Regions from separate parts of the Paenibacillus sp. J22FR83 genome, predicted to be linked through region 3. Evidence: riboswitches for the same ligand, from Rfam matches in the RefSeq annotation. Region 3 holds a riboswitch; each other region holds the start of a gene.
What was found. Region 3 has a riboswitch for cyclic di-AMP ahead of AC58PV_RS22710 (stalk domain-containing protein). Riboswitches for the same ligand answer to the same signal wherever they lie in the genome.

Region 1: it holds a riboswitch for cyclic di-AMP, as region 3 does, so the genes downstream of both, AC58PV_RS05660 (APC family permease) here and AC58PV_RS22710 (stalk domain-containing protein) in region 3, are expected to answer to the same signal.
Region 2: it holds a riboswitch for cyclic di-AMP, as region 3 does, so the genes downstream of both, AC58PV_RS12910 (ABC transporter ATP-binding protein) here and AC58PV_RS22710 (stalk domain-containing protein) in region 3, are expected to answer to the same signal.
Region 4: it holds a riboswitch for cyclic di-AMP, as region 3 does, so the genes downstream of both, AC58PV_RS35160 (C40 family peptidase) here and AC58PV_RS22710 (stalk domain-containing protein) in region 3, are expected to answer to the same signal.

The regions. Positions count from the first base shown of each region.
Region 1 covers NZ_JCAUAM010000002.1:496,374-503,597, reverse strand. Annotated here, with positions in the region: gene AC58PV_RS05675 (type 2 periplasmic-binding domain-containing protein) at 1-1,105, shown strand, start outside; gene AC58PV_RS05670 (MBL fold metallo-hydrolase) at 1,129-1,989, shown strand; gene AC58PV_RS05665 (MFS transporter) at 2,227-3,669, opposite strand; cyclic di-AMP (ydaO/yuaA leader) riboswitch at 4,111-4,262, shown strand; gene AC58PV_RS05660 (APC family permease) at 4,458-6,293, shown strand; gene AC58PV_RS05655 (YqkE family protein) at 6,339-6,599, shown strand; gene AC58PV_RS05650 (polysaccharide deacetylase family protein) at 6,611-7,224, shown strand, end outside.
Region 2 covers NZ_JCAUAM010000006.1:169,064-176,287, reverse strand. Annotated here, with positions in the region: gene AC58PV_RS12925 (VOC family protein) at 1-192, shown strand, start outside; gene AC58PV_RS12920 (beta-galactosidase) at 481-2,541, opposite strand; gene AC58PV_RS12915 (AraC family transcriptional regulator) at 2,685-3,515, shown strand; cyclic di-AMP (ydaO/yuaA leader) riboswitch at 3,669-3,833, shown strand; gene AC58PV_RS12910 (ABC transporter ATP-binding protein) at 3,937-4,821, shown strand; gene AC58PV_RS12905 (ABC transporter permease subunit) at 4,826-5,623, shown strand; gene AC58PV_RS12900 (ABC transporter permease subunit) at 5,656-6,444, shown strand; gene AC58PV_RS12895 (glycoside hydrolase family 88/105 protein) at 6,862-7,224, opposite strand, start outside.
Region 3 covers NZ_JCAUAM010000012.1:293,912-301,135, reverse strand. Annotated here, with positions in the region: gene moaA (GTP 3',8-cyclase MoaA) at 1-266, shown strand, start outside; gene AC58PV_RS22720 (molybdopterin molybdotransferase MoeA) at 299-1,582, shown strand; gene AC58PV_RS22715 (YjcZ family sporulation protein) at 2,155-2,259, opposite strand; gene AC58PV_RS22710 (stalk domain-containing protein) at 2,418-3,215, opposite strand; cyclic di-AMP (ydaO/yuaA leader) riboswitch at 3,220-3,372, opposite strand; gene AC58PV_RS22705 (PspA/IM30 family protein) at 3,530-4,189, shown strand; gene liaF (cell wall-active antibiotics response protein LiaF) at 4,321-4,983, shown strand; gene AC58PV_RS22695 (sensor histidine kinase) at 5,087-6,154, shown strand; gene AC58PV_RS22690 (response regulator transcription factor) at 6,181-6,828, shown strand; gene lepB (signal peptidase I) at 6,847-7,224, shown strand, end outside.
Region 4 covers NZ_JCAUAM010000041.1:1,272-8,495, reverse strand. Annotated here, with positions in the region: gene AC58PV_RS35195 (AIM24 family protein) at 1-666, shown strand, start outside; tRNA gene AC58PV_RS35190 (tRNA-Gly) at 768-842, shown strand; tRNA gene AC58PV_RS35185 (tRNA-Arg) at 852-928, shown strand; tRNA gene AC58PV_RS35180 (tRNA-Pro) at 949-1,025, shown strand; tRNA gene AC58PV_RS35175 (tRNA-Gly) at 1,044-1,114, shown strand; gene AC58PV_RS35170 (acetylxylan esterase) at 1,513-2,460, shown strand; gene AC58PV_RS35165 (GNAT family N-acetyltransferase) at 2,644-3,159, shown strand; cyclic di-AMP (ydaO/yuaA leader) riboswitch at 3,257-3,418, shown strand; gene AC58PV_RS35160 (C40 family peptidase) at 3,423-4,319, shown strand; gene AC58PV_RS35155 (hypothetical protein) at 4,503-5,162, shown strand; gene yyaC (spore protease YyaC) at 5,344-5,877, shown strand; gene AC58PV_RS35145 (ABC transporter ATP-binding protein) at 5,955-7,224, shown strand, end outside.

The DNA of each region.
Region 1 (7,224 bases), on a different contig from region 3:
AGATGGACGTATTTCGTCCTCCTGGATCAATAAGAAGTGGTTGGACAAGCTGGGGCTTGCAATGCCGACAACAATGGACGAGTTTTATAAGGTGTTGAAAGCCTTCAAGGAGCAGGACCCTAATGGGAATGGCAAAGCGGACGAAGTTCCGATTTCGGGGTACAAAGAGGGCAATAAGAACTACGGTGATCAATTTGTTAAATCGTTTTATGGCAGCTGGGGATTCGGAGGAAATTCCGGGATCATCGCACCTTTTATGGATGTAGACAATGGGGGCAAAGTGCGCTATATCGCAACGGACAACACCTTTAAAGATATGATTACCTTCTTTAATAAGCTCTGGATGGAAGGTTTGATTGATAAAGAAATTTTATCACAGGACATGAAACAGGAGATTGCGAAAGTTGACGATGAGCGTGTCGGCTATGTAGCGAAAGGCAACAACAACTTATGGATGGGCAAAAATCGGAATAACTACGTCCAGAACCCTGTCTTGAAAGGCATCGACGGCAAAGTGTATTGGACGGGCATCTCTCCAAAAGTGCGCGATTTAGGCTCATTTGTAATTACGAGCAAGAACCCGAACCCTGCTGCAACCCTGCGTTGGGGCGATTATTTCCTAAGTGAGGAAGGGACTGCGCTGGCCCGTCTTGGTATCCAAGATGTAACGTATACGATCGGCAGCGATGGCTTTTATAAATTGAAGGATGAGTTTGCCAAAAATCCGAACGGACTCACGGTGGATGAGGCGCTATCGGAATATACGATTTTCCAAGGCGGGGGCATTCCGCAGCGTGTAACGCAAAAGGTTGACCAAAGTGCAGCAGTTCTTCCAGAAATGATTGCCAATAAAGATGTCATTCGACCTAATTTAGTACCCGATGAGAAATTAATGATTCCTACGTTTACGGAGAAAGAGAATATTGAATTGAGCACGTACGCAACGGATATCGAGGCATATGCCGATGAGAATATCGTTAAATTCATTACAGGGGCTAAACCGCTCAGCGAGTGGGACAAGTATGTAAGCACACTGAATAAAATGCAGCTAGATAAATATCTCGCGATCTATCAAGCAGCCTATGACCGCTGGAATCAGAAGTAATCAGCTACGGAAAGGAGGAGCCAATGATGAGATTTTACGGCACGAGTGCAGCCGAAGGCATACCGAACCCATTCTGCTCCTGTTCCGTGTGTAACAACGCACGGGAAGTAGGCGGCGCAGAGATTCGCCGCCGTTCGATGTTCCGAATCAATGAGGAGATGTGTATTGATTTGGGGGCAGACTCATTCCAGCAGGCTATGGAATATGGGGACTTTACTAAGCTGCAGCATGTCTTAGTGAGTCATACCCATGAAGACCATTTCAACTATATGATGATGAATGTTAGGAACATGGCGATTGAACGGTTGAAGGAGCCGCTGCATTTTTATTTTACAGACAAGGCTTACGAAATCGTCGATTTCTATCGGCAAAGCCGGCCGATCATGAAAGGAATGACTGCCGATTTGGAGGCGCGCGGCATCGTGGCCTTTCATAAGCTGGCGTTTAACGAAACCGTTACGATTGGCGGCATCGAAGTAACGCCACTGCGTGGGAATCACAAAGGCAATATGGGGGAGAATTGTGCGAACTATCTCATCCACCAACCGGATGGCCGTAAGCTATTTTACGGCGTGGATACTGGCTGGTACTTGCCAGATGCGTTCAAGGAGCTGGAGAATGCTTCCCTTGATGTGTTGATTAGTGAATGCACCTTTGGGCTGACCACCGGGCGTGGTCTTCATCCAAATGGCCATTTGGACGCCTTTAGCTGCATGGAGCTGTTCCGCAAGCTGTTAGAGCAAGGGACTTTGCATGCCAACTCACGCATTTATCTTACGCATATTAACCATTTTACCTCGACACATGGGGATTTAGTAGGCTGGTTTCAGGAACAACAATTCCCATGCCCGATTACGGTGGCATGGGATGGGATGAAAATATAACACAAGAAGAGGCTGTCCCCGATGTCATAGGAGGGACAGCCTCTTCTTGTGATAAGTGTGAGCAACGACGTCGGATAACGTTATAGTATAGCGCTATTAGCTCCAAAGTCGAAATTTTCTGTGTATTTAGACACTTTAACGTTATGCCATCACTTTATTCTAAGTAAGAATAAGCCCAAGCCTTAATTAAGATGATATCATCACCTTAATTTGGACTTGGGCTTTATCTGACGGTACTTATTCTGTTGCAGTCTTAGGCATAGCTGAGCTTTCTACCTTCTCCGCCGCGGAGCGATCCGAGAGCTGCTTTTTTGCATAATTCCTGTATAGGATGGAACTGGCAATGGTTAGGAACGCAATGACCGCCATCCCCCAGATGAGGTTATCGAAAGCACGTGTGAGCGGCAACGATTTCTGCCAAACGAGTGCACTCCCCGAGAGCGCCACGGCGAAAGCGCCGCTGAAAAACTGCAACAATTGGAACAAGCCCATGCCGGAGCCGATGCGATCTGTAGTCAATTGCCGGGAGAGCTCATTGGATACAGCGCTAGAAAGCGTTGTGAAGCTAATGCTAACCAAGATGTAAAGCGCAGCAATCCAGTAAGAGGAATAGCTAGCTGTCAGGGCCAAAAGTACGGTAGAAAGCAGCATCAACCATGGGACGTAACGAAGTAGTGCTGTGTTCCCGTAGCGGTCTATGATGCGTCCGACACGATTCGACACCAGCATCGCCAAGAGTGCACCGGGGAAGAGCAACAGTCCCGAAGTAAGTGGAGCTAAGCCAAATACCCGTGCAAGCATCTGCGGCGCAAGGAATAAGAAGCCGAAGCTGATCATGTAGGATGTCACGCCGATTGCGCTAAGCGACATATAAGTTCGATCGCCGAATAGGGCTGGCAGCACGAACGGTTGTGAGGCGCGGCGAATGCGCAGCGTGAATAAGGCAATCGCAAGTACGCCCGCTATGAGGGCAACGATGCTTTTGGAAGTTAGGAAGAGCAGCAGCCCCGTCGTCCCAATCCCCAGGAGCAGGGCACCGATGAAATCGAACGAGCCGCTCTCTGGTTTTTCCTTTGGCAGCAAAGCGAGAAAGATAGGTATAAGCAGCAGGGTGACCCCTGTAATGACGAATAGGAAATGCCAGCCCAAATACTGAACGATGGAACCTCCCGCGACGGGACCGAGTCCTAAGCCGAGTGAGGCTGCAGATAGGATGAGCGACATCGCTCTGCCCCTGCGAGACAACGGAATGTAGCGGGTGACGAGAACGATACCGAGCGATGGAATCGCCCCAGCGCCGGAGGCTTGAATAAGCCTTGTCAGCAGCAACAGTCCGAAGCTGTCCGTGAACAGCCCTAGAATAGAGGCACCACCTAGCGAGAGCAGGGCAATGACGTAGAGCCTGCGAATAGGCACGAAGTCGGATAAGCGGCTGTAGGTAATCGATGCTATGGCGAAAATAATAGAATATCCCGTAACAATCCACGACGCCGTTGAGGGGCTAAGCTCGAATTGCGCGGAAATTTTGGGCAGTGCCAGATTGAACATCATCGTGTTCATGATGACAAGCACAATAGTGAAACAGAGTAACCAAGAGACCGGCGTTTCACGTAAGCGACCCGGCGTCTCAGTTGGCGTTGGCGCTGTTTCCTGATGTGAGGTAGTCCTAGGATTTGACATGGTACACCATCCGATCTTAAACTATAAATTTATTTGTGACAGTTTAGCATGGCAGGTAGCATGTGTCAATGAATTGACCGTAGTAACTATTTGAAAAGTTGAATATTTATGCATTTTCCTGTATGTATTTCAATCAACTTGTATTTTTCCACCTATACGACCGTCACCTTGCTAGGTGAACACATCACCGAGGTAGTGCCCTAAAGGAAAAATCCCTTTGATCCACCGCATTGCTTACATGGAAGGTTAAGTTTGTGAATTGCAACCGTGCCCTTTATTTAAAATACCCCGATTGGCTAAGAGAATGGAAGATAATCAACGATTGGGGGGATTGTAAGCGAATTATTGATGGAAACGTGAGGCGGAAGACGGCTTTTTACGTTTTTTCCATCCTTTACTATGTGAGTAGAAGAGAGTAGTATTCAACACGTACTAGAACAGTTGAATATTTCGCTTAATTTTCTGTGAAGAAAAGCGGGGGAACCAAAAGTAACATGGGGTGAGTAACGGTGCTGATACCTGGTACCTTTTAGGGCAGATTTCTCGCGGCCCGAACCCGACAGCTAACCTCGTAAGCGATCGTGAGAAAGGAGAACATGTGTTCAAAACACAAGGTCTATCCTTGTGTTTTTTTGCGTCCATTTTCAGGAGTATAGCATTTTTATATAGATGTCACACATTAATTTGGCTATATATCTCGCAAAACGCTCCCTTCTTTGGATGAAGGTGTGGCCGTTTATTGTGTGTGATGCGTACGATTCGATTTAATTTGGAGGAGCAATTGCGAAATGACGAGTGATTCATTGAAAAAAATTATGTTTGGTAAGCCACTAAAGTCGAGTGAGATTGAGTCGGAGAAAATGCCTGTCTGGAAAGCTCTCCCTATCTTGTCGTCCGATGCCTTATCATCCGTATCGTATGGGACAGAGCAGATTCTGTTAGAGCTTGCGACCGTAGGGGTTGCTGCTTTTGCCTTCTCGTTGCCGATTGCGGTATCGATCATTGCTTTGATTCTATTGCTCGTGCTCAGCTACAGGCAAGTGATCGAAGCGTACCCGATGGGTGGCGGCGCCTATATGGTTACCAAAGAGAATTTAGGTATGGTGTGGGGACGTCTCACAGGTGTGTCTCTGCTAATCGATTATACCTTAACCGTGGCGGTTTCGATTTCGGCTGGTGTTCAAGCGATTACGTCCGCTTTTCCATCAGCCGTACCCTATATCGTTCCGCTTACCATCTTGCTGGTGTGGATCATGGTCTGGCTGAATTTGCGAGGAACTTCCGAATCGGGAACGGTATTCGCAATTCCAACGTACTTTTTCATTCTGTGTATCCTATTGTTAGTAGGTAAGGGTGTTTTCGATCTGCTAACAGGATCCATGAATACACATGCGATCGAATTCGCTCCAAGCGCAGCGACGAACTCATTAACGCTATTCGTCCTTCTCAAGGCGTTCTCGTCCGGTTGTTCAGCTGTAACGGGGATCGAAGCGATCTCCGATGCCGTACCACATTTTCGGACGCCATCTGTCAAAAATGCCAAACGCACACTACTCTCTCTAGGCGGACTATTGGCCATCGTCTTCGGTGGGGTAACCCTGATTGCCTTAGGGTATGGCGTGGCACCGGATCATAACGGCCATACATCGGTTCTATCGATGGTGACGGAGCAAGCCTTCGGCCGAGGCGCCATGTACTATGCGACGCAAATCGCGACGATGCTTATCTTGGTACTTGCTGCGAACACAAGCTTCAATGGATTTCCGATCTTGGCGTCGATCATGGCCCAGGACAAAAACTTCCCGCGCATGTTTTCCTTCCGTGGGGATCGGCTTTCGTACCACTATGGCATTATTACGCTAGGCGTATTAGCCAGCTTGCTGTTGATTGGTTTTAAAGGTAAAACCGATGCACTCATTCCGCTTTATGCGATTGGCGTATTTCTATCTTTTACACTTGCTCAGACAGGTTTAGTTCGTAAATGGCTCAGAGAACGCGTATCGGGTTGGATCGGGAAGCTGATCATTAATGGCTTGGGCGGCATCGTCTCCCTTGCCGTTCTAATCATTTTCTCCGTTACCAAATTTAGCGAGGGTGCTTGGATTGTTATTATCATTACACCGATCCTCCTCTGGCTCATTACCAAGGTTAGTCACCATTACGACGACGTGGCCAAACAGCTGCGTATTGATATCACGCAAGACCGTGTATGTACCAAAGAACCTGTTATTATCGTTCCCGTGGCTGGGATTCACAAAGCGGTAGAGCATTCCCTTAGTTATGCCAAATCGCTTTCGCCTAATGTTATCGCGTTCTATGTCTCCTTCTCGGATGAGGATGAAGAATCGATGCAGGAGAAGTGGCAGATCTGGGATCCAGGCGTGCGACTTGTTGTGTTCAAATCCCGATACAGGACGATTCTCAAGCCGTTGGCTGAATTCATTGAACGCATCGATACGCATGTGTCAGAGAAACAGTCGATTATGGTTATTCTCCCGCAATTCATGCCGAAGAAGTGGTGGCACCGTCTGCTCCATAATCAATCTGCGGCACGCATTCGTTCGAAGCTGCAAGCCGATAAGGATATCGTTGTAGCGACAGTACCGTATCATTTACATCAATAGAGGTGTACAATAATAGGGAGAACTTGTAGATGAGGTGACCTTATTATGGTGAAAAAGAAAGCTAAAGTGACGCCAGCTGCGGCTAGCGTGCAAGATAAACCAGCAACGCTGAAGGATCTGCTGCGTCCAGAAATACTGGAAGGACTCAAAGCCCAGGCTGACGCGATGAAAGCGGAAGAGCAAGCGAAGAAGGAAGCAGAGAGAGCGAAGGCAGAGGCGGCTCGCAAGGCGGAAGAGAAGCGTCTTGAGAACGATTTTGCCTACCAGTTGGAGAAAAGTAAATTAGACTGGCGCAAACATAAATGAGGGGGCGCACGATGTGCCTCCTTTTCTTTTTGAGCGTGATGAGTGCGCTTACAGGTTGTGGGGAATCGGCTGCTGTAGCAACACCAACCGCTGCTCCTGATCCAGTGGCTTTGGCAACGGTGACACCAATACCAGTTGTTGCAGCAACACCGGAAGTGACACCGACACCAGATCCAACATCAGTCCCAACATTTGCGTCCTTGGAAAAGAAGTTGATCAACCGCTATGCTGCCAGCATACCAACCAAATGGGGCGAACATGTCCCTGGTGTGCTAACCCAGTTGGCCACGAAGGAACGAGTCATTGCTTTGACCTTCGATGCATGCGGGGGGACATTGGGGAGCGGTTACGACGAGAAGCTGATCGACTATTTAATCAAGGAAAACATTCCTGCGACATTGTTTATGAATGCAAGGTGGATCGGGGCTAATCCTGACATCTTTGCCACTTTAGCTGCGAATCCCTTATTCGAGATTGAAAACCACGGAACAGAGCACCGCCCATTGTCTGTGACGGGCAAGCCCGCTTACGGTATTGCTGGAACGAAGAATGTCACTGACGTTATTCGTGAAGTAAAAGACAACGCGGATGGGATTGAGAAGCTGACGGGTAGACGTCCTTTATT
Region 2 (7,224 bases), on a different contig from region 3:
CCAACTTTGAAGGGCGATTACGTGAGAGTGTTCGTAACTATCGAGAAAGAAGAAGCGTACCGAAGCATCTACAGTGAGCTGGCTGTTGGTGGTTCTATTAACGTGGGCATGTATGAAGCGCCGTTCAACGGACTGCTTGCCATCGTTACAGATCGCAATGGCGTCTGCTGGGTATTGTCGTATTATCGATAAGAGAGGAAGAGGCTATTCAAAAGTCGATTTGTAGACTCTTGAAATAGCCTCTTCGTTAAGGAACGACGAGAAATAACCAGCTTGCCGCAATTTAACTGGATTTTTTCCATCTAATCACCTAAATACGTCAGATACGAGCAAATTAGCTGTAGTTTACCCATCTAAACACGGATCGGCAGGCAGCTACTTTACATCTGCAATCCACAACCCTGCACCTGCGGACAGCACGCGCTAATCCGAGCCAAACACACAAGTGACTGTGGACTCCCGCTATTTGAACACCTTATCTCACAGTGCAAAAACCTTCACACCATAAGGAGCAATCTCCAGCTCCCCAACGCCAACCCTCTCACCTTCCAACAAGTCTTCCAGCTCCTCCAGCAGAGTAGCTTTGACTGGTTGGCTGGTGTAGTTCAGGATAAAGGCGAAGCGACGATCCTGCTTCACGCGGATCGCAACTTCCACCTCCGGCGGCAGCTCCGCCCAACCTGCCGTAGCAGGCGCAAGTCCGAGGCGGCGGATCAAGCCATCCGCTATTGCGCGGCTGAACGCAGCCCCGAAATAATAGGCTTCTCCGCTGCCGTAAGGGTTGCGGGTGAGCGCCGGTTTGCCGGTATAATAGTCGCCGTCAAACACGGCTAAGGTCTGTACGCTGTCATTCTCGGGGTGGAGAATATCGTTGAACAGCCGGGCAGGCGTACTGGCTTCGTCTCCGCCATCGATCCAGCGCATATGAGGTGTCGCTGCCTCATTCAATACGAGCGTAAAGTCTTCGACTGTTATGCCGCACAGTTCGGCGACGAGACCTGGGAATGGCGTCATTCGGCAATGACCGCGTTGGTCTTTATAACCGGAGCGAGCTCCGAAGATCAGCTTGCCTCCCCCTGCTGCATATTGCTTAAGCAGCTCCGCCGTTGCCTCCGACATGATGGCAGGATGAGGGTAGATAAGCACTTTGTAACGCGATAGGTCTGCCAAAGTAGTCTTCTCTTGCACATACAAATAGTTGTATGGAATATGGCTGAACTGCAGCGCTTTCCCCCAGCTATACTCGCTTTCTTTCGTCAGAGGACCGTGCCAAATGTCGAACTCCCCGTCCCATTCATTGTCATAATCGTGCAAAATGGCTACACCCGCTGTGAAACGGGACCCAGCAATGACCTCTCCGATTTTGCCCAATTCCCGGCTAATTGTTGTAGCTTCAGCCACTCTGCGGTTAGGACGGTTGTGATAATCGTTAATCCCATGCCAGTAAATTTCGGTGCCGAATGTTGCGGTTCGCCATCTAAAATACAAGACCATGTCCGCTCCATGAGCAACAGATTGATACGTCCATAATCGCATTTGGCCTGGCTTAGGTGAGGATTGTCCCATCCGGTTCGCCCATCCGCCAGGGCCTGACTGCTGCTCCATGATGCAGAAGGTAGGGGAGATGGAACGCACTTTGGTGAGCTGGTTGGAATAGCTGCGATCCAGAAGAGGATTCTCGCGATTGGCATCGTTCCAAATGGTTGAGAAGTTCGGATACGAGTCATAAGAATAGAAATCTAGCAACTCATCCGTCATAGCATGGTTATCCAAATGACCAAACATCCCATTCGTTGTAACCCACTGCTTGGGTGCCAGCTTTCGTAAGATGTCAGCCTGCACACGGGCAAAGGAGATCGTGTTATCCGAGATGAAACGTTTTTCATCCAGCGCTTGATGCGGATTTGCAGATTCGCTAGGCGCAGGGCGAGTCAAGTGCACTTGCTCCCAATTGGAGTAGCTCTGGTTCCAGAAGACAGTTCCCCAAGCCTGATTTAACGCGTCTAAGGAACCGTATTTCTCCTGCACCCATGCCCGAAAAGCTTTGTGGTCGGCCTCGGCGTAGAAGACGTTGACTTCGCAGTTAAGTTCATTGTCGATCTGCCAGCCAACTACGCCTGGGTAGTTCGCATAATGAGTGGCCATAGCCTTAGTTATTTTCGTACAATAGTCGCGGTAGATAGGGCTGCTGTAATTGTAGTGACGTCTCAGCCCGTGCTGATACTGCACACCCTCGAATGTGGCATTCAAGATTTCGGGATATTTAAAGGTCATCCAAGCGGGAGGCGTAGCCGTGGGAGTGCCAAGAATAACTTGTAGTCCATGTTCGTGAGCCAGATCGATCGCCCGATCGAACAGATCAAAGGCGAATACCCCTTCTTCGGGTTCAAAGAAATTCCATGCAAATTCACCCATCCGCACGATGGTAAAACCGATTTCTCGCATTCTCGTATAATCATCGGCCCACATAGCCTCTGGCCACTGCTCAGGGTAGTAGCATACGCCTAGATCAAATTTCTCGCCAGGAATCGTCTTTTCCATGACTTGTAACATCCCCATTCCTATAAGGTATACTAATTTCTTGTTATTGAAAATTCTTTATGTACTCATTATATTGCTTTGTAATATTATGTATATAACATCATTTTGCTCGAGATATCAGATTTTTGCGCATCGGAGGACACATGCGAATTCATTATGTATTACCAGAGCCGATGTATAAACACTATACGGTGTATCCGGATATGATCGGTCAATATGCAGAATTTCCAGAACATCAAGAGCGGAGGTCTAAGGGGCAGCTGCAACAAGCAAACTTGCATATTGTGTTAAGCGGTAAGGGATATGTCAAAGCGAACGGGAAGGAATTCGGCCTGGAAGCAGGGCAGGGCTTCTATTACGGAGCGGGCCTTGAGCAAGAGTATCGATCGGATCCGAATGATCCTTGGCAAGTTTTTTGGGTACACCTTGCGGGTGAGGGACTCGACAGACTGTTGAATGATCAAGGTACTTCAGCAGTGTGGTTGTTTACGTATAGCGATGCCTCCAAGCTGAAACAACTGACCGTGGGTTTATTGGAAGAGGCATCTCCCCATAATCGAAATGAGGTGCAATTGGCGGTAAAGCTCTATGAATTGATGGCTGAGCTTGCCTTGCGTGCGGAGACGCATGGTACGGTCACGATTCTAGATAAGCGTGCGCGGATGAGAGAGGTTGCTGAATATATTCGTACGCATTGCACGAAGCCACTAACCCTCCTGCAGATGGCCGAGCAGGCTGGCTTCAGTACGTATTATTTTAGTCGAATGTTTCATGAAGTGATGGGGCGGACTCCGATGGTGTGGCTGTTTGAATGCCGTCTTGTTGTAGCCAAACAACTGCTTATGTCTACCGAATGGACCATTAAGCAAGTGGCCGAGCATATCGGTTTTTCCCAGAGCAGCTATTTTATTGCTCGATTCCGGGAGCACACGGGGCTGACACCACAAGAGTATCGGCGGTTGTATCACACGTAATAACTAGCAAAATATAGGATAATCAACGTCACCATTAAATGTATGCGCTTTCATCGACTACCAAAGTCAAATCTGCATAAATTAAAGGTGAATCTAGGTTTTACATTCGGTTCAGATCGGCGTAAGATTCATTACGACAAGTTGATTTTCTGTAAAATTAAACCACTTAATTCCCAACTGGGAAACGGGGGAACCAACCGAAGCCGTATAAGCAACACATGGCTTCATGGGGTGAATCCTGATGCTCGCAAGCATTAGGTAGGACGCTCTCAAGTCCGAATCCGACAGCTAACCTCGTAGTGCATTGAGAGAGAACCGCACACTCGCCTTCTTATGTGAAGAAGCCCGAGCGTAGAGATTCTCTATGCTTAGGGCTTCTTTTTGTTTGCTTTTAACCTTACAAATTTGAGGGGGCCGTGCCATGCATGCAATTGAAATCACCAATTTGACCAAAACTTATGGGAATGCAAGAGGCATCACTGATGTTAGTTTTACCATCGAAGAAGGGGAGATCTTCGGTTTTATTGGACCGAATGGCGCGGGGAAATCGACCACAATTCGAACGCTGCTATCTCTGATTTTTCCAACTAGCGGCAGTGCCAAGATCTTCGGGAAGGACTGCATCCAGTTTGCGCCAGAAATTAAGAAGGAAATCGGCTACTTACCATCGGAAGTTTTTTATTATGACAACATGAAAGTAATTGACCTGCTTAAGTATTCGGCTAGCTTTTACAAGAAAGATTGCACCCAAAGAATTAAAGAGCTTGCCGAGATCATGCATCTGGACGTGACGAAGAAAATTGACGATCTATCTCTGGGAAATAAGAAGAAAGTGGGCATTGTTCAAGGGCTGCTGCACGACCCTAAGCTCATTATCCTGGATGAACCGACGAGCGGGCTGGATCCGCTTATGCAACAGAAGTTTTTCGAATTGCTCGAACAACAGAATAAAAGGGGAGCGACGATTCTTTTTTCCTCTCACATTTTGAGCGAAGTACAGCGGCTATGTGATCGTGTTGCGATCATTAAAGAAGGTAGAATCGTAACCGTTGAGAAGATTAGCACGTTAAAAGAAAACAATTTTAAGCGTTTTAAAATTGACACGGCGCAAGCGCTCGACCCCCATTTCTTCAGGATGCCCGGGGTCAACAACATTGAAGTCCAAGGTCAGACGACGAGCTTCTTATTCAAAGGCAATATTAATCAAGTCATGAGAAAAATAGCCGATATCGACATTGCGAATCTATGGATCGAAGAGCCTGATTTAGAGGAGATCTTTATGCATTACTATGAGAAGGAGGCTTAAAGGCATGAATATTTTCCTGCATGAATTGCGAGCTTATCGTAAATCCACGATCACGTGGACGTGCTCCTTACTTGCTGTTATCGTCTTATTCTTATCCCTTTTTCCTTCGGTTTCCAAAGATTTTGCACAGTTCTCTTCCGTCTTAGAAGGGTACCCAGAGGGGGTTAGGAAAGCGCTGGGTATTCAAATCGAAACGTTTGGCACCCTGCTTGGATTCTACATGTACATCTTTATGTACATTACGCTTTGCGGAGCTATTCAGGCCATGGTGTTGGGAGCGTCGATACTCTCCAAGGAGGTTCGTGAGAAAACAGCAGACTTTCTGCTTACGAAACCTGTAACGCGGACGAAAATAGTGACTTCCAAGCTATTAGCGGCTGTTGCTTCCTTAGCGATTACTTGTGTGGTTTATATCGGGGCAGCCTATATGATGGCGCTTCAAGTCAAGACGGTCGATTTTGATGGGAGCATCTTTCTACTGATTTCATGTACATTACTGTTTATCCAGCTGATGTTTCTAGCGATGGGATTCGTTGTTTCGGTTGTGTTTTCAAAAATAAAAGCTGTTTTATCCGTCAGTCTTGGTACGGTGTTTGCCTTTTTCGTAATCGGCATGATCGTTGCCGTAGATGGGGAGGGCGCTAAGCGGTATTTTTCCCCATTCAAATACTTCAGCGGGACGTACATGCTTACAAATGCAAGTTATGAAACGCCCTATGTCATTGCAGCTATCGCGATTATCGTTGTTTCGATTACGGTGAGCTACTTCATTTACACGAGAAAAGACGTTCATGCCGTATAAACGTAGGTGAGAGGAGGGAACGAGAAGTGAATATGTTCTGGAGAGAACTGAAAACGTATCGGAAATCAATGGTTTTCTGGAGTCTTGGGCTCATTTTTTTAGTCGCAAGTGGCATGAACAAGTACCAAGCAACGGCGACGAACGGACAGATTAATGATCTGATGGCAGAAATGCCGAAGTCCCTCCAAGTCATTATGGGCGGTGGCGCGTTAGATTTATCGAAAGCCAGCGGCTATTTCGGCATCCTAGTGCTATACTTCTTGTTGATGGCAACGATTCATGCGGCAATGCTTGGCGCCAATATTATTGCGAAGGAAGAGCGGGATAAGACGGCAGAGTTTCTATTCGTGAAGCCTTTGTCGAGGCACAGCATCGTCACGTGGAAGCTGCTAAGCGCTTTCGTGAACATCCTTATTTTTAACCTCGTGTCCTGGCTGTCGAGTATATGCATTGTTGGCGCTTATAGCAAAGGGGAGGCCGTTGGTGGAGATATTTCCATCGTCATGCTGGGGATGTTGATTGTGCAGATGCTCTTCCTGGTCATTGGCACATCTATTGCAGCCGTGTATCGAAACGCCAAAAGGGCAGCCTCACTCGCAACAGGCTTCATGCTCATTACCTTCATCCTGTCCATTGCCATTGACTTCAATAGTAAGCTGGCTTTCTTGAAATATGTAACGCCGTTTAAATTTTATGAGGCGAAGAATATCATGTATGGCGGCGGGTTTGATGCTGTCTATGTCATCATTTCGGCAGTTGTCATCGTCGGCCTGACCGTGGTCACGTATGCCGCTTTTGGCAAACGTGATTTGCATGTGTAGCGGGGCATCATGTGAAGTAGAAATAGCGTCAGTTAAGTAGCTAGCTTTCAATTAACTGTAAAACCTACAGTTAAATTCCCCATATCACCTGTGATTTTGCGATTAGATGGAAAAAGTACATCTAATCTGGGCGAGTTTGTCCGTTTAGTGGGTTTTCGCCGAAATTAGCTGTAGGAAATCCATCTATTGCTCGCAACTGTAGCAAATCGGCAAAATTAGCTACATAAAATCCATTTCATTTGTTGGGAGCGGCGGGGAAAGTAAGGCGGTATTGGTTTAAGAGGTAGTTGTAGTGGCAGTTGAATTCAGAAGTAGCCGCAGAAGTAGCAGCAGCAGTTGAAGTAGCCGCCGCGATATACACCTACAAAAAAACCAGCTAACAATCCTCATTTGGGATGCTAACTGGTTTTTCTTTTGTCACGCTTGGGCAGCTAGACTCATTTCTACGCACATAAGGATAAAAGCGCCAGCGCCGTGCAAATCGTTCTCGCTCGTAGGACGGGCGATATAGTGGGCGTAGTCGCCTATTCCTGTACCGATACAGATCTGGCCAATGATGACGTGACCATTCTCATCGAACTTCAGGGTATCAATGACCCCTTGGTATCCTTTCCACGCATAGGCCAAGTACTTAGGATCCAAATACCCGAAGCGCACGGCTTTGGCAATAGCGTGTACATACAGAGCTGTGCAGGAGTTTTCCAACCAATTGTCCGCCATGTCGCCTTTATCGACAACCTGATACCATAAGCCGGTAGCGGCATCTTGATAGGGAAGCAA
Region 3 (7,224 bases):
TCGGCCTCATTCATCCGATTAGCGATCACTTCTGTGAAACCTGCAACAGGCTGCGTTTGACGGCAGATGGCAATATCAAACCGTGCTTATACTGGTCGGACGAATTCAATGTGCGCAAGTATATCGGGGATGATGCTGCGGTAGAAGATCTGTTCTTCCGAGCGTTGGATATTAAACCAGAGAATCACGAGATGGCTCAGGCTTTGATGAATGAAGAGCAGTCACATACACCAACGATTCGTCGGATGTCACAAATCGGCGGATAAGCTAAACGGGCATAGGGAGGCACGGGAAGCAAGTGAGCAGCGAAATGAAGCTTAGGTTTGGCCGTAAAGTGATCTCGGTGGATGAGGCACGTGCCGCCCTTTACGAATGCGTTAAACTCACGGAGACGGAGATAGTCCCACTTCCGATGTCTTTCGGCAGACTGCTAGCAAATGATATTTATGCGGATCATCCTGTGCCACATTTTCGCAGATCAGGGGTGGATGGGTATGCTGTTCGTTCCCAGGATATCGCTGCTGCGACGCCGGACAATCCAATTGTGTTAGATGTCATTGAGCGAATCCCAAGCGGAACTGTACCTAAGTGTACAGTTCAAGCTGGCATGGCTGCCCGTATCATGACAGGTGCACCGGTACCAGAGGGCGCGGACACGGTTGTCATGCTGGAGATGACAGATTGCCTTAGCCTACAGGATGAGTCATTGTTATCTTCAGATGATCAGGTTACCAAGGTGAAAATTAAGAAAGATGTACAAGCGGCAAGTAATATTACGCCGATTGCTGGTGAAATTTCTCATGGCGAGTTAGTTATTCCGCAGGGCACTCGGATTGGTCCAGGAGAAGCCGCTATATTAGCGACCTTCGGATTCTCTGGGGTGAAGGTGTTCCGAAGGCCACGAGTGGCTATTTTCTCAACAGGCTCGGAACTCTTGCAAGTCGAACAAGAGATGCAGCCAGGGAAAATACGTAATAGCAACAGTTACATGTTAGCGGCTCAAGTGGAAGCAAACGGGGGAGAGCCTCTCATTATGCCGGCACTCTCGGATGATCCCGAACAGGTGGAAGCCGCTCTTGAGGCTGTTCTGCCTGATGTCGATCTCATTCTGACTTCTGGCGGTGTCTCTGTTGGCGATTACGATGTACTTGTCGATGTATTCGGTCGATTCGATGGAAAGATCCTATTCAATAAAGTAGCCATGCGGCCAGGTACACCAACAAGCGCTGCTTTATGGAAAGGCAAGCTGCTTCTTGCGCTATCTGGTAATCCAGGTGCTTCGTTCGTAGGTTGTGAGCTATTTGCTAAGCCAATTATTAGGAAAATGTTAGGAAGCCATCGTCCCGAGGCCGAAGAGTTATCAGCCTTCTTGGATATTGCCTACGATAAACCTTCCGCTTATCCGCGTTACATACGGGGGACGACACGTGTTGAAGCTGGGTGCTTATGGGTAAGTCCAGCTGGTATTGATAAGTCGAGCATTATGGTATCCATCAAAGATGCGGACTGCTTGATTTGGCTGCCAGCCGGGGGGCAGGGTTATCTCCGTGGTGATAGCGTGAAAGTGTATGCAACGCGTTAACGTTAATGAACTTATTCTTATGTAAATTTTCGTATGGAAGCTATAAGTACTATTGTGAGTATGGCGCTAAAAAGTAACCGTCTATCAGGAGCGGGAGCTTTGGCGCTTTTTTTGTGAGTAGCTGCGCTTAAACTCCTGTGGCCGTTGCGCAGCGGGAAGGGGGCAAGTTAACGCCCATTTTGGGCGTTAACTTGGAGCCGTGGCTGGCACGCGGGAGTATAAGGCCCATAACGGGCCTTAAAGTGCTCTGGTGGCCGCCGGGCAGCGGGAAAGGGTCAAGTTAAGGCCCATTTTGGGCGTTAATTCGAAGCCGTGGCTGGCGCGCGGGAGTATAAGGCCCATAACGGGCCTTAAAGTGCTCTGGTGGCCGCCGGGCAGTGGGAAGGGGCAAGTTAACGCCCATTTTGGGCGTTAACTCGAAGCCGTCGCTGGCGCGCGGGAGTTTAAGGCCCAAAACGGGCCTTAAAGTGCTCTGGTGGCCGACGCCACTCAGATAGCACGCACGTGGGACAAACTAAAACCCGCCAATTAAATGGCGGGCTATTTGTATACAGCTAATTGAGTAGACCTTTTTAGTAGAAAGTAGCAAGAATGATGACCAACAGTACATAAAGAACAAGAACTAAACCTACGGAATTTCCGTATCCTGGCGTTCCACAACCAACTGCAGCTGACATAGTATCCCCTCCGGTTTTGAATGAAATGTGGGTTAAACACTATATATCATATGTAGGTGGGAACCCTGTTGATTGGACATATGCCCTTATTCGATGGAACATTCACCTACCAAAAAGAGCTGCCCTTATGAACTCACGGGGCAGCTCTTTTCATTCAATTAGTTCGGAATTTGGTATACTTTAATTTTCTGAATGCCAAAGCTTCGTAAGGAGCTCTTCGAGCCTGGGACGAAGATGTCCAGTCGATTTCCTTTAATCGCTCCGCCCGTATCGGTTGCATAAACGTACATTCCGCCTTTAGGAAGGCCGCTATATGAATAACCTTCAATGTAGAGCTTCGTGCCAAGTGGAATAACGGAAGGATCGACAGCGACTGTGCCGATAGCTAGGGGGTTGCCCATGTAATCAAGGGCACCGTAGCCGCCATTTTCAGAAGGATCTGCTGAGTAAGCTGTAGATTCAAATACTTGATAATCAGGTGCATGCTGCTCGCCATCTTTGCTTAAGATCGCCAGATTATTGCTTGCATCCCAATGCACAGGTATACCTGCGGTGGTGGATAGGAAGCGAAGCGGCACATAGACCCGTCCATTTTGATATTGGGAAGCTCCGTCTAAGACGATTGTTGCATCATCAACACTAGCTTCTTTTTGCCCTGATACTAAGGTAATCGTATGTTGGTCGTTAATAAGTGTTACCTTGATCTGATTGCCATTTTTCTGCCAATTCACCGTATATCCGAGCTTCTCCGTTACAAAACGAAGAGGAACTTGGGTCGTTTGGTTGCCATCCAGAAATGGCTGTGCATCAGGGAAATGGACCAGGTCATCATTGACTTGCACTTTCACTTCCATTTGAGCTGCTTGCGCAGGTGCAATAAATGGGGAAAGAAAGCCTCCTGCCAAGACTGTTAGTGAAACAGCAAGGCTAGTTAACCCTTTAGTAAGCTTATTCAATTGGTAATCCTCCTTCATGAGCCTTCGAGGTTAGTTGACGGGTTCGGGAAGAAGGTTCTCCCTAGTCTGCTCCAAGCTGAAGCAAATATTCACCCCAAGTATTTCGTCCCCCGTACTAATGCCTATAATTATGCACTAGACTCGGCTCCAAATATTTTAACATCACAGGTAGGCTCGGACAACGACCAAAATCTGGTTATGACTTTTTGCATACTGGACTTAGGTCTAGGTTCGAATACAGTCGGTAGTCGGTTTTAGAACGTCGGGAATTAAGCTACCATAAGAGTATGATGAAGCGTGAGGGGCGATTAAGCATGAATAATAAGAATCGGGAAATGGATCCTACAAATATATTTGACCGTATTGGCAAAATGGCTGAAACCGTCTGGAACGAGGCGGTCGGCAAGACGAACCCAGCCACTTATGGCGACAGCAGTGTGATAGCTCAGCTTGAGGAGCGCTACGAGGACGCGCTGCAGGCAACGATTGCGCTGCGCAGTCAGATTGAGCGTGCGGAAGAGATGGCGAAGCTGCGCGGCGAGCAGGCTGAGCTTGCGATGCGCGCTGGCGAGGAGGATCTCGCGCGGCTTGCACTGCAAGAGAAGCTCCGCGAGGAAGCCGCGAGCGAGCACTACCGCGCGCAGTACGCGAGCAGCCAGGACTTGTGCCTGGCGCTCTCAGAGGAACTGCGCGGGCTGCGTGCGGGGCACGCAGCGGAGGATGTGCAGCCGCGTGGCGGGCTGCACAGCAAAGAGGCTCGCGACACGTGGCGCGAGCTGGAAGTGACCGGCCGCGAGCTCGGCCGGGAGGCGTTGCAGGGGCTCCGCGTGGCGGGCCGCCTGTCGAAGGAAACGTTGAAGGAAGCCGGTGGCAACCTTCAACATGAACTGCGCGCGCTGCGAGGCAAGCTGCAGCACGAGTGGCAGCAGGAGCAGCGTTCTCGCGACGAGCGAGATCCGCGTCAGAGCAAATAGTCCTGGACGATGACCTCCACGTAAGCAAAGCCTTGTGCAATAAGGATTTGCATCTTGGAGGTCGTCCATTCTTATGGTATGCTAGGAATCGTATGAACGGAAGAGAAATGGCAGCCAGAGGAGGTGCATCGATGGGAGAGGAAACGAAAAATAACCGCAGCCGGAATACAGCGCTTTTGCTGATTGGAGCCGGTGTTTTTTTGCTTCTGGAACATACCATAGGCTTTTTTCCCGTTATCGCCGTAATCCTTATTCTGCTGGGCATTCATCGTGTTCGTTCACGCAAAGAGAATAAGGGTTATGTGTTGATGGGGATTGGTGCCATTATTTTATTCGGTGATCATCTCACCATTGTCATTTCGGTTGTGTTGATTTCATTGGGGCTATTTTTCATTCGATCCAAGCAGGTTCACAAAGATGATACCTATACCCAAAAGCAAAAGATTGTCGATAGTGTTCGCCTCGGCCGTGAGCCATGGATTCAACGGAATACGTCGACGTGGTACTTAGTGGGAGAAACGTACATGGATCTTTCTATGGCGATTCTCGAACAAAAAGAAACGACAGTTATCCTACAGGGGGTTGTAGGAGATATTGATATAAAGGTGCCTGACGATATCGGTGTTTCCGTTACTGCTTCCGTTATGTTAGGTCAGTTGCAAATTGCAGACGAAAAAGAGTCTGGTGTGATGAACAAAGTGGTTTGGCAATCGCACAATTATGAGCACTGCGACCATCGAGTGAAACTCATACTTTCTTTCATCGTAGGAGATATCAAGATCAAAGTATTGTAACTTCTTCTTTTAAATGGTCACATTCATGGGCTATATTTTTGGATAAACGAGACCGTCCTTAGAGGACGGTGTAGTCGTTTATTTCAAGGGGGTTCTTCACCAAGTGGACGGCTACAAACGTCGATTAACGAACATGATCTGGCGCAGCATGGGGGAAGCCATCCTTTTCAGCTTCGCTGTTTTCGGAGCTATGCTGTATTTTCTGAATTCACGACATCTGATTGAGCCCTTTACCAGCTGGCAACAGGGAGTCAAGTTCTCGTTCATGGCATTGTTAATTCTGGGGATCATTGGGGCGGTGTACGGTTACTGGAACAGCTCTAAGGTCACGCGCAGACTTGAGCCGATGATGGAGACGATGATTTTATTAGAAAAAGGGACATTTGCCCGAGAAGGTTTTCAAAACGGGGATGATGATGAGATTGGACGCTTAGGCGAACAACTCGGCCGCATTATGAAACGATGGGAAGAACAAGTGACCTCTCTCCAGCGGCTGTCGAATAGCAATGCTGAGCTTACCGAGAAGGCCAAGCTTTCCGCGGTTATTGAAGAGCGTCAGCGCTTGGCGCGCGAACTGCATGATGCAGTAAGTCAGCAATTGTTTGCTATATCGATGACAGCCACGGCTGTTGGACGGACACTGGATAAAGATTTTGAGAAAGCGAAGCGGCAGATTCACTTGATTGAAGAGATGGCATCTGTCGCTCAATCCGAAATGAGAGCTTTGCTGCTGCATTTGAGGCCGATCCATCTCGAAGGAAAAAGGCTTTCGGAGGGACTCGTTGAGCTATTGAAGGAGTTGGCGGCGAAGGTTCCTATGGCGATCAGTTGGGATATGGATGAAGAAATCCGTTTGAACAAAGGGATTGAGGACCATTTATTTCGCATTGTGCAAGAGGCACTTTCGAATGCCCTGCGTCACTCTAAGGCGAATAAGCTGGAAGTGAAACTGCTGCATCGTTCAGACGGCATCCGATTAGTCATCCGCGATGACGGTGTTGGTTTTGAGCTGGATGCCAAGAAGCTGACTTCGTATGGGATTGTGTCTATGAAGGAGCGCGTGAACGAAATCGGCGGCTCTGTGGACATTATTACAGCACCAGATCGAGGAACACGTATCGAGATTCGAGTACCTATCTTAGCAGCCGATCCTCAATTCATTGAGAATTAGCACCGTACATAGAGAGGAAGAAACGAATGGACGACACCTTAATTAAAGTACTACTTGTCGATGATCATGAAATGGTCAGAATTGGACTTGCGGCTGTTCTAGGGACAGAAGATGGCATTGAGGTCGTTGGCGAGGCGAGCAATGGTCATGATGGCATTCGATTAGCCCAGGAATATCGCCCTGACGTTGTATTGATGGACCTCGTTATGGAAGGTATGGACGGCATTGAAACGACACGGAAATTACTGCAACTATACCCAGATTGTAAGGTCATTGTATTGACTAGCTTCTTAGATGATGAGAAAATGTATCCAGTTATTGAAGCGGGTGCCTTCAGTTATTTGTTGAAAACCTCGCGTGCATCCGAAATCGCACAAGCGATTAGAGCCGCGGCCAAGGGGCAATCGATCCTGGAGTCGCAGGTGGCTTCGAAAATCATGAATCGCTTCCGTCAACCGAAGCCGGTTGCAGAGCCGCATGAGGAACTAACGGACCGCGAGATGGAAGTGCTGCGCTTAATCGCGAAGGGTAAATCGAATCAAGAGTTGGCTGATGATTTATTCATTGGCGTGAAGACGGTGAAATTCCACGTCACTAACGTTCTATCCAAGCTTGGCGTAGAAGACCGCACGCAAGCTGCGATTTATGCCTTTAAGCACGGACTGGCGGAATAAGGCTAGGGAGCGATCAAATTGAATGTAGTCAAACAGATTTGGAGCTGGTTTGGTTCCATTGCCATTTCCTTTGTATTAGTCGTCTTTCTGGGTGTGTTTGTGTTCCAATCTACGCGAGTTAGCGGCCATTCGATGGACCCGACATTGCATGATAGTCAACGTGTGTATGTTTCGAAGTTATCCCATACGTTCCACTACGAACCTAATTATGAAGACATTGTCATCATAGACTCTAGGGTTGAGATGAAGCGGACTTTTAAACATGATTTGCTAGATAGCCCATTGCTCAGCTTGTTTGTTAAGGGCGATGATAAGCATGTATGGATCAAACGTGTGATTGGTAAGCCTGGTGATGAGCTTGAGCTTAAGGATAATCAGATGTATCGCAATGGTGAG
Region 4 (7,224 bases), on a different contig from region 3:
GCCAGGATGGCGACGCTGCAGCTTCTAAAGGGAGAAGCTGTGCATGTGCTGCATCCCAACCAAATTGTTGCGTTTCAGGGAAGGCCTGAGCAGCGTGAAGATGCACTGATGAAGCTTCCTAGCATGTACAGGAAGAAGCGGCTGATTCAATCACGCATTCTTGGTCCCGGTCGTGTATTAATGGGGTTGCCAGAAGCGTACAGTTTGGCTGTCGTGCCCTTGGAAGCCGAAGACGATCTATTGTTTGAATTTCGTCATGTGCTGTTCTATACGGAAGGTGTGACGTTTACAACGCATCTACAGAGTGTGAAGAATACGTTGATTACACAAGATTTAGTTAAAATGCAGTTCCATGGCCCCGGCAATCTAGGTTTGCTAACAGCTGGGCCAATCCATCACATGGCTTTGGATGCTGTCGAACCTCTGTACGTGGACGTTAGTTGTCTTGTTGCCTATCCGCGACAGGCTAAGCTGCGCCTCTGTGTATACGGCAACACACTGGCAAGCCAGCATATGAATTATCACTGGGAAATCACAGGGCATGGTCATGTACTCATGCAGCCTTGTAAGCCCGATCCCAAACTGGATGAGCATATGAAATCGGATGGCTTACTGCGCCGCATAGCGCGGGAAGTTCTGCCATTTGGGGGCGTTTTCATCAAATAATAAAAAAATACAAAAAAAAGTTGCATTTGTTTTGAATACCTGATATATTATTCCTTGTCGCCTCAGAGAATCACTTGATGAGCGAATGAGAAATGTACCGTGCGGAAGTGGCTCAGCGGTAGAGCATCGCCTTGCCAAGGCGAGGGTCGCGGGTTCGATCCCCGTCTTCCGCTCCAAAGTTTTATGCGCCCTTAGCTCAGCTGGATAGAGTATTTGACTACGAATCAAAAGGTCGGGAGTTCGAATCTCTCAGGGCGCGCCATTTACACTTTATCTACACCACGGGACGTAGCTCAGCTTGGTAGAGCACCTGCTTTGGGAGCAGGGGGTCGCATGTTCAAATCGTGTCGTCCCGACCATTTTAGTTTTTCTTATATGCGGGCGTAGTTTAATGGTAGAACTTCAGCCTTCCAAGCTGATCGCGCGGGTTCGATTCCCGCCGCCCGCTTACACAAGAATGAGACCACCTTCGGGTGGTCTTTTTCTTTCAATGAGCAATAAACCTACTGCTGGTAATTTAACTGGATTTTCTCCATCTATTTGAAGCGCATTTCGTGAACTTGAAAGATTAACTGTATTTCCTGTAGTTATATTCCTTCGATTTGCTCGATTCTTCAAATTACATAGGAATTAAATGTACTTTTTCCATCTAAACACGAAAATACGTCAGATTCGAGTAAAATAGCTGTAGTTTATACATCTAACCACGAATCGGGAGTTCGCAAAAGAAAGACAGAACCATTGATGCAGAGTATCGACGTTCTATCGTATCTTCAAATTTTCCAATAGTCATCCTCGTGTATCTAGGTTAAAATGGGAAAAACATGCAATGGGGGACTAACCGAAATGAACGCTATTGAAAATCGTATTCAGGGATTACATAATTATCATGCGGAGTTAACGGCGACGGCTGATCTGGCTGCATTCTGGGAGCGCACATATGCAGAAGCTACGCAAGGAGCATCGTATACAAGAGAGAAGGTAGCTTCATCTTTTGTACAAGCGGAAGTCAATAAGATTGTCTTGCAAGGAGCAGCGGAAACACCGATCCATGCTTGGTTGTTGCTGCCTAATGCAGAGAGTAACTCGAAAAAGGTACCGTGCATTGTTACATTCCCAGGCTATACGGGTTCCAAGGGAAGACCCGAGGATCATGCAGCTTGGCTGCTTATGGGATACGCGGTACTTGCGGTTGATGTACGCGGGCAAGGCGGCGATAGCGGTAACCTGCTGCCACAGGAGACCGGTATGACGAGAGGATGGATTACACAGGGGATTCTCGACCCCGAGACGAGCTATTATCGCGCGGTTGCGATCGATTCCTTACGTGCTGTGCAATGCGCGTTAGAGCAGTCAGAGATCGACAGTGAGCGGGTATTCGTGTACGGTGGAAGCCAAGGCGGCGGGCTGGCGCTACTCGTAACCGCGCTTGAGAAGCGCATTCGGGCAACAATTGCGCATGTTCCGAATCAATGTCACATGGATCTAGGTCTTTTGAATTCGGTTAGTTCCCTTAGTGAGGCAGCGGATTTCGTTACCCGTTTCCCAGAGTATCTGCCTCATGTACTGCGAACGGTTTCTTATTTTGATATCATGAATCTAGGTGATCGTATTGGGCAGCCTGTTCATGTTACAGTAGGGCTGAAGGATACGTGTTGCTTACCAGAAGCGATATTCGCTGCATATAACCGAATTGAATCCGCAAATAAATCTATAGCAGTGTATCCCTTCATGGGGCATGCAACACCTCCTGGTTCCCATGCAGCAGCGCACGACTTTTTCTCAAAATGGTAAGGACAGAAACAAGTGTCATTTAAAGTGTGCTAGACCCTACCTTTACCGAGATCTCATGGATCCGCAAAGGTGGGGTCTTTGTGTGTGCGGAGCGTTGAGGTGATCGATCATTTCCGTACAAAGTAAGAAGCAGCACAGTTGGATAAGATAACCTATAGCTAACGTGAAGGGAGGTGTTGACGGATGAAGGTCAAAGAGGATTCCTTTGAGGAGGTATTCGAACTAATGGAAGCCGCATTTCCAGATACGGAAATAAGGACATATGAGGGTCAGCGGGCACTACTAGCGCATCCTAACTATAGATTAGATATCGAGCGAGATGATCAGGGGCAATTGCTCGGCTTCCTGGCGAGTTGGAACTTTAGCACGTTTCGATTTGTGGAACACATTGCTGTCAATGGTGCCATCAGAGGTGGTGGGATTGGCAAGCGAATGCTGACGACGTATATGAGTAGCGCAAGTACACCCATCGTACTTGAAGTAGAGCCTCCTGCTACCTCAGATGCTGCGCGGAGAATTGAATTCTATAAGCGCTCCGGGTTCCATTTGAACCTATTCCCCTATGCTCAGCCTCCTCTCCGAGAAGGGCAACTGAAATTGCCACTCAACATTATGAGTTATCCTAGTCCGATGACGGAAAATGAGTTTAATCCCTGTAAACAGATCCTGTTTACTGAGGTATATCGGCAGCCGCTCTGAGAAGAGTGGCTGTTTTCGTATGCTTTTACATAGAAGAGGAAACACTTACCATCTCGCAAAAGTTGTCAGGCTAAAACGAACTATGCTAGTCTAACATAGACAAAAAATGCCGAATCTCAGAGCAGCGATAGCTCTGGTACGGGGGACTTCTTTACTTGGGGTGAATGAATGCTCAGTTAGCTTAGGCTAATGGGGCGCACTAGGGAAAACCTCTTCCCGAACCCGTCAACTAACCTCGGAGGCTTCAAGGAGGCACAAACGTTTTGAAACTTTTCACCAAAAGCTTTATTTGTTCATGCGCTCTTCTAGGCGCAGCTATTTCCCTATTTGCCGCTCCATCTGCACATGCCGCTGGTCCCGACACCTCTTCGGTAAAGGTTCAGGTCAATGATGACCTGGTGAAGTTCCCGGAAGATCAACCGTTTATTGATACGGATGGTAAGCTTCAGGTGCCGCTGCGCGTGTTGTCGGAGAAACTAGGTTATCAAGTGGGATGGGCGAAGCAAGGCGATGAAGTCGTTGTCACGCTGATGAACAAGCAACAGGCGATTCAACTCACGACAGACGATGAGCAAGCGATCGTGAACAGTAAGTTAGTCGCATTAGAGAGTAGTCCAACGCTAGTTAAGGGTAGTACCTATGTTCCTCTACGCTTCGTGACAGAGACGTTCGGATCTGAGATCTCGTGGAACGATGCGAATAAAATCGCGATCGTGGAAGAGGATGGCAAGCCTCACAAACCAGCTTGGATAGCACCCCCGCCAGTAGCCTTAGCGGCCCCAGCGGCCAAGGTCGTTCAGCCGTCCATTTCAGCTCAAATTATTCAGGCTGCAACGACTTTCAAAGGGACGCCTTACAGGTGGGGAGGAACAACGCCTAAGGGCTTCGATTGCTCTGGATTCGTTCGTTATATCTACGAGGCCAAAGGCATCGAGTTGCCGCGCACCTCCGTGCAAATGTACGATCAAGCGGGGGCGAGAGTGACGGATTTGAAAGAGGGAGACCTTGTCTTCTTTGCTTCAGGAATCGTCAATCATGTGGGCATTTACATTGGAAACAATCAATTTATTTCCTCGACAACGTCCGTTGGTGTAACGGTTGATAGTCTCGCTAGCTCCTATTGGGGCTCCAGATATGTAGGTGCCAAGCGCGTATTATAGGTTGTTACAAATTAAATGCAAGCAAGTTGTATGAGAGCGTACGTTCGCTAAGTCTTTCTAAATGGAGAGCAAAGCGGCGTATGCTCTTTTTTTTGCGCGGATTTGTGCGATTTTTATCGAATTTTTGAGGATTATAGCCTATAATGGAACAATGATTGGAAGAAGGTAGGTGACGCGTGCGACATGCAAGTTAGTGTCTGGAAAAGCTGGTTTCATAAAATAAAATTGTCGGTCCGAACAGATCGCATGTACAACGTGGAAACAGGTCCTGCCATACCGGAAGACATTCGGGTTGTAATTAAGCAATTTTTTCATACATATAACCATTTCAAAGGGGCAAGACAATTCCAAACGGATACTTTTATTAAAGAAGTATTTTATGCAACGAGGCAAGATCCGAGGGATCAACGCTCCATCGATGAGATGGAAAGTTATATTCAGAGCAAGAATGTGAATCGGTTACGACTGAAAACCTATGTCATTGATGAATATTTACGCGTTGGTGAGAAGGTATGCATGATTGGTGTGACGCGGGAGTTCAGTAATGCGCATCGCAATCGAGTGCTCTATTTTATCATACAAGAAGAAGGTACTTGGCGGTTTCATCATATCGTAAGGTCGCATCATGGCAAAATTCTTGAAAAATTCAAGGTGAAGGAACAGGTTGGATTCGTAGTTGGAGATGATAAGGTGGCGCTGCTCTTTCTTACACATGCCGATTCGGCCGATGCTTCTACGTTTATGTTAGGAGATTATGTTCACTCTGAAGGCTATCTAGAAGTGGAGCAAGAAGTCAGTGGTCAGCTCTATTATCGCATTGTTCGGATGAATCGCGTACATTAAGAAAGTTGTATCGTCAGATCTATAAGCGGCATGAATAGGCTTTGCTCGGTTGTCGAGTAACGCTTATTTGGTGTATGCGAAAGAGCTAGGCAAGTGGACACAACCTACCTCCATATGAAAGAATGGAACTACGATGGATCAGGTGGAAGGTTAGGTGTATATGCCTGAAAGGGAGGCAAAGATGGATAGAGAACCGATGGAGCTGCAGGAGCAGTTTTGGAAAAAAGTAGATGGCGAGCAGTTAGGACAGCTTCTACGCATGATTGCTTTAAGCGATGGACTGGAGCCTAGTCGGCTTGCTTTTGTATGTATAGGGACAGATCGCTCAACAGGCGATTCGCTGGGTCCACTTGTAGGAAGCAAGCTCGTGGAGCTAGGCTATCCATACGTCATTGGTACGTTGGCAGCACCGTGTGATGCTACGAATTTGGCCATACGTTTGCAGGAAATTCCACCGAATGTTGTTGTTATTGCGATCGATGCTTGTTTGGGACGGAAATTGAGTGTGGGTTTGTACCAATTGTCGAACCAGCCTTTGGCTCCAGGCCAATCAGTTGGGAAAAATTTACCTCCCATTGGTGATTATACGATTGCAGCGATCGTCAATGTGGATGGACCTAGGCAGTATAACGTTCTGCAAACGACTTCGTTATATCGTGTTATGCAGATGGCTGAAGAAGTAACCTGTGCAATTGTGCATGCAATTCCTTTGTAGCGAGGGGCAGCAAAGAGGAGAAAGATCGGAGTGATGGGTGAGTGATCGGACCAGGTGGATCAGGTGGGCCAGGCGGAATGGGGCGGCTTTCCGACCGGAATCGTCCAAAGGCCAAGTTGAAGGATGTATCGATACGAAGGATTTTGTTATTGTTCAAAAGATATTGGGGACAGCTCTTGGTCATTATCGGCTTGGCACTGCTTGCGGCAGTGATGGGGTTGATCCCACCTCTAGTTATGAAGGAAATTATTGATACGGCCATCCCGCAGGGACGTGTTCAGCTCTTGTCTGTGATGGCGATGCTGTTAATCGTGCTGCCCGTCTTAAGCGGCGTAGTGGGCGTATGGCAAAACCATCTCAATACCAAAGTAACCCAAGGGGTTATCCGGGATTTGGGACAGTCGCTGTTTCATAATTTGCAACGGCAATCGATGTCGTTCTTCACGGACGCGCGCTCTGGCGAAATCGTTCAGCGAATCACAGGTGATGTACAGTCTGTACAGAGTGTGGTTACGTCAATAGTCGTATCTTCGATCACGCAGATCGTCGTTGTTTTGACAACTATAGGGATATTGTTTGCATTAGATTGGAAGTTGGCGATTATTTCGGTGCTTATCCTTCCACTTTTCGTTTTGCCTGTGAAAAAGGTATCCAAGGTGCGGAAGGATCTACGGATTGAAACGCAAAAGGTGCGCTCCGACATTACCTCGCAGCTGAATGAAAATTTCGGGATATCGGGGGCTTTGTTGACGCGGATTTTTGGCAGAGAGAAGCAACAAGAGCAAGAATTCACAACGATGAACCAAAAGGTGATGGATCTTGAGCTGCGGCTCAATCTGGTTGGCCGTTGGTTCGGAATGGCAACGAGCACATTGGGGCCGTTAGGCACGGCAATTATTTATATTTATGGCGGCTATTCCGTCATTCAGGGTGATATGACATTAGGCTCGATCGTCGCGTTTACGGCTTATCTGGGACGGCTGTATATGCCTGTGGGGACATTGCTGAACCTACATGTCGAGGTAGCGACAGCGCTGGGGGTATTTCAGCGGATCTTTGAGTATCAGGATATGGTGCCGGATGTTATGGATGCTGAGGGTGCGCGCCCGTTAGGCACGGTGGCGGGGCATGTGAGGTATAAGCAGGTTTCTTTTGCTTATAAGGTTGGGGAGCAGAGGAGAGTGCGGGAGAGAGGCGAGGGAGCTGAGAGAGGGAAGCAGGTGGAGCAAGGCGGGGAAGCTGAGAGAGGGAAGCAGGTGGAGCAAGGCGGGGGAGCTGAGAGAGGTAAGCGAGTAGAGCAAGGCAGGGGAGCTGAGAGAGGTAAGCGAGTAGAGCAAGGCAGGGGAG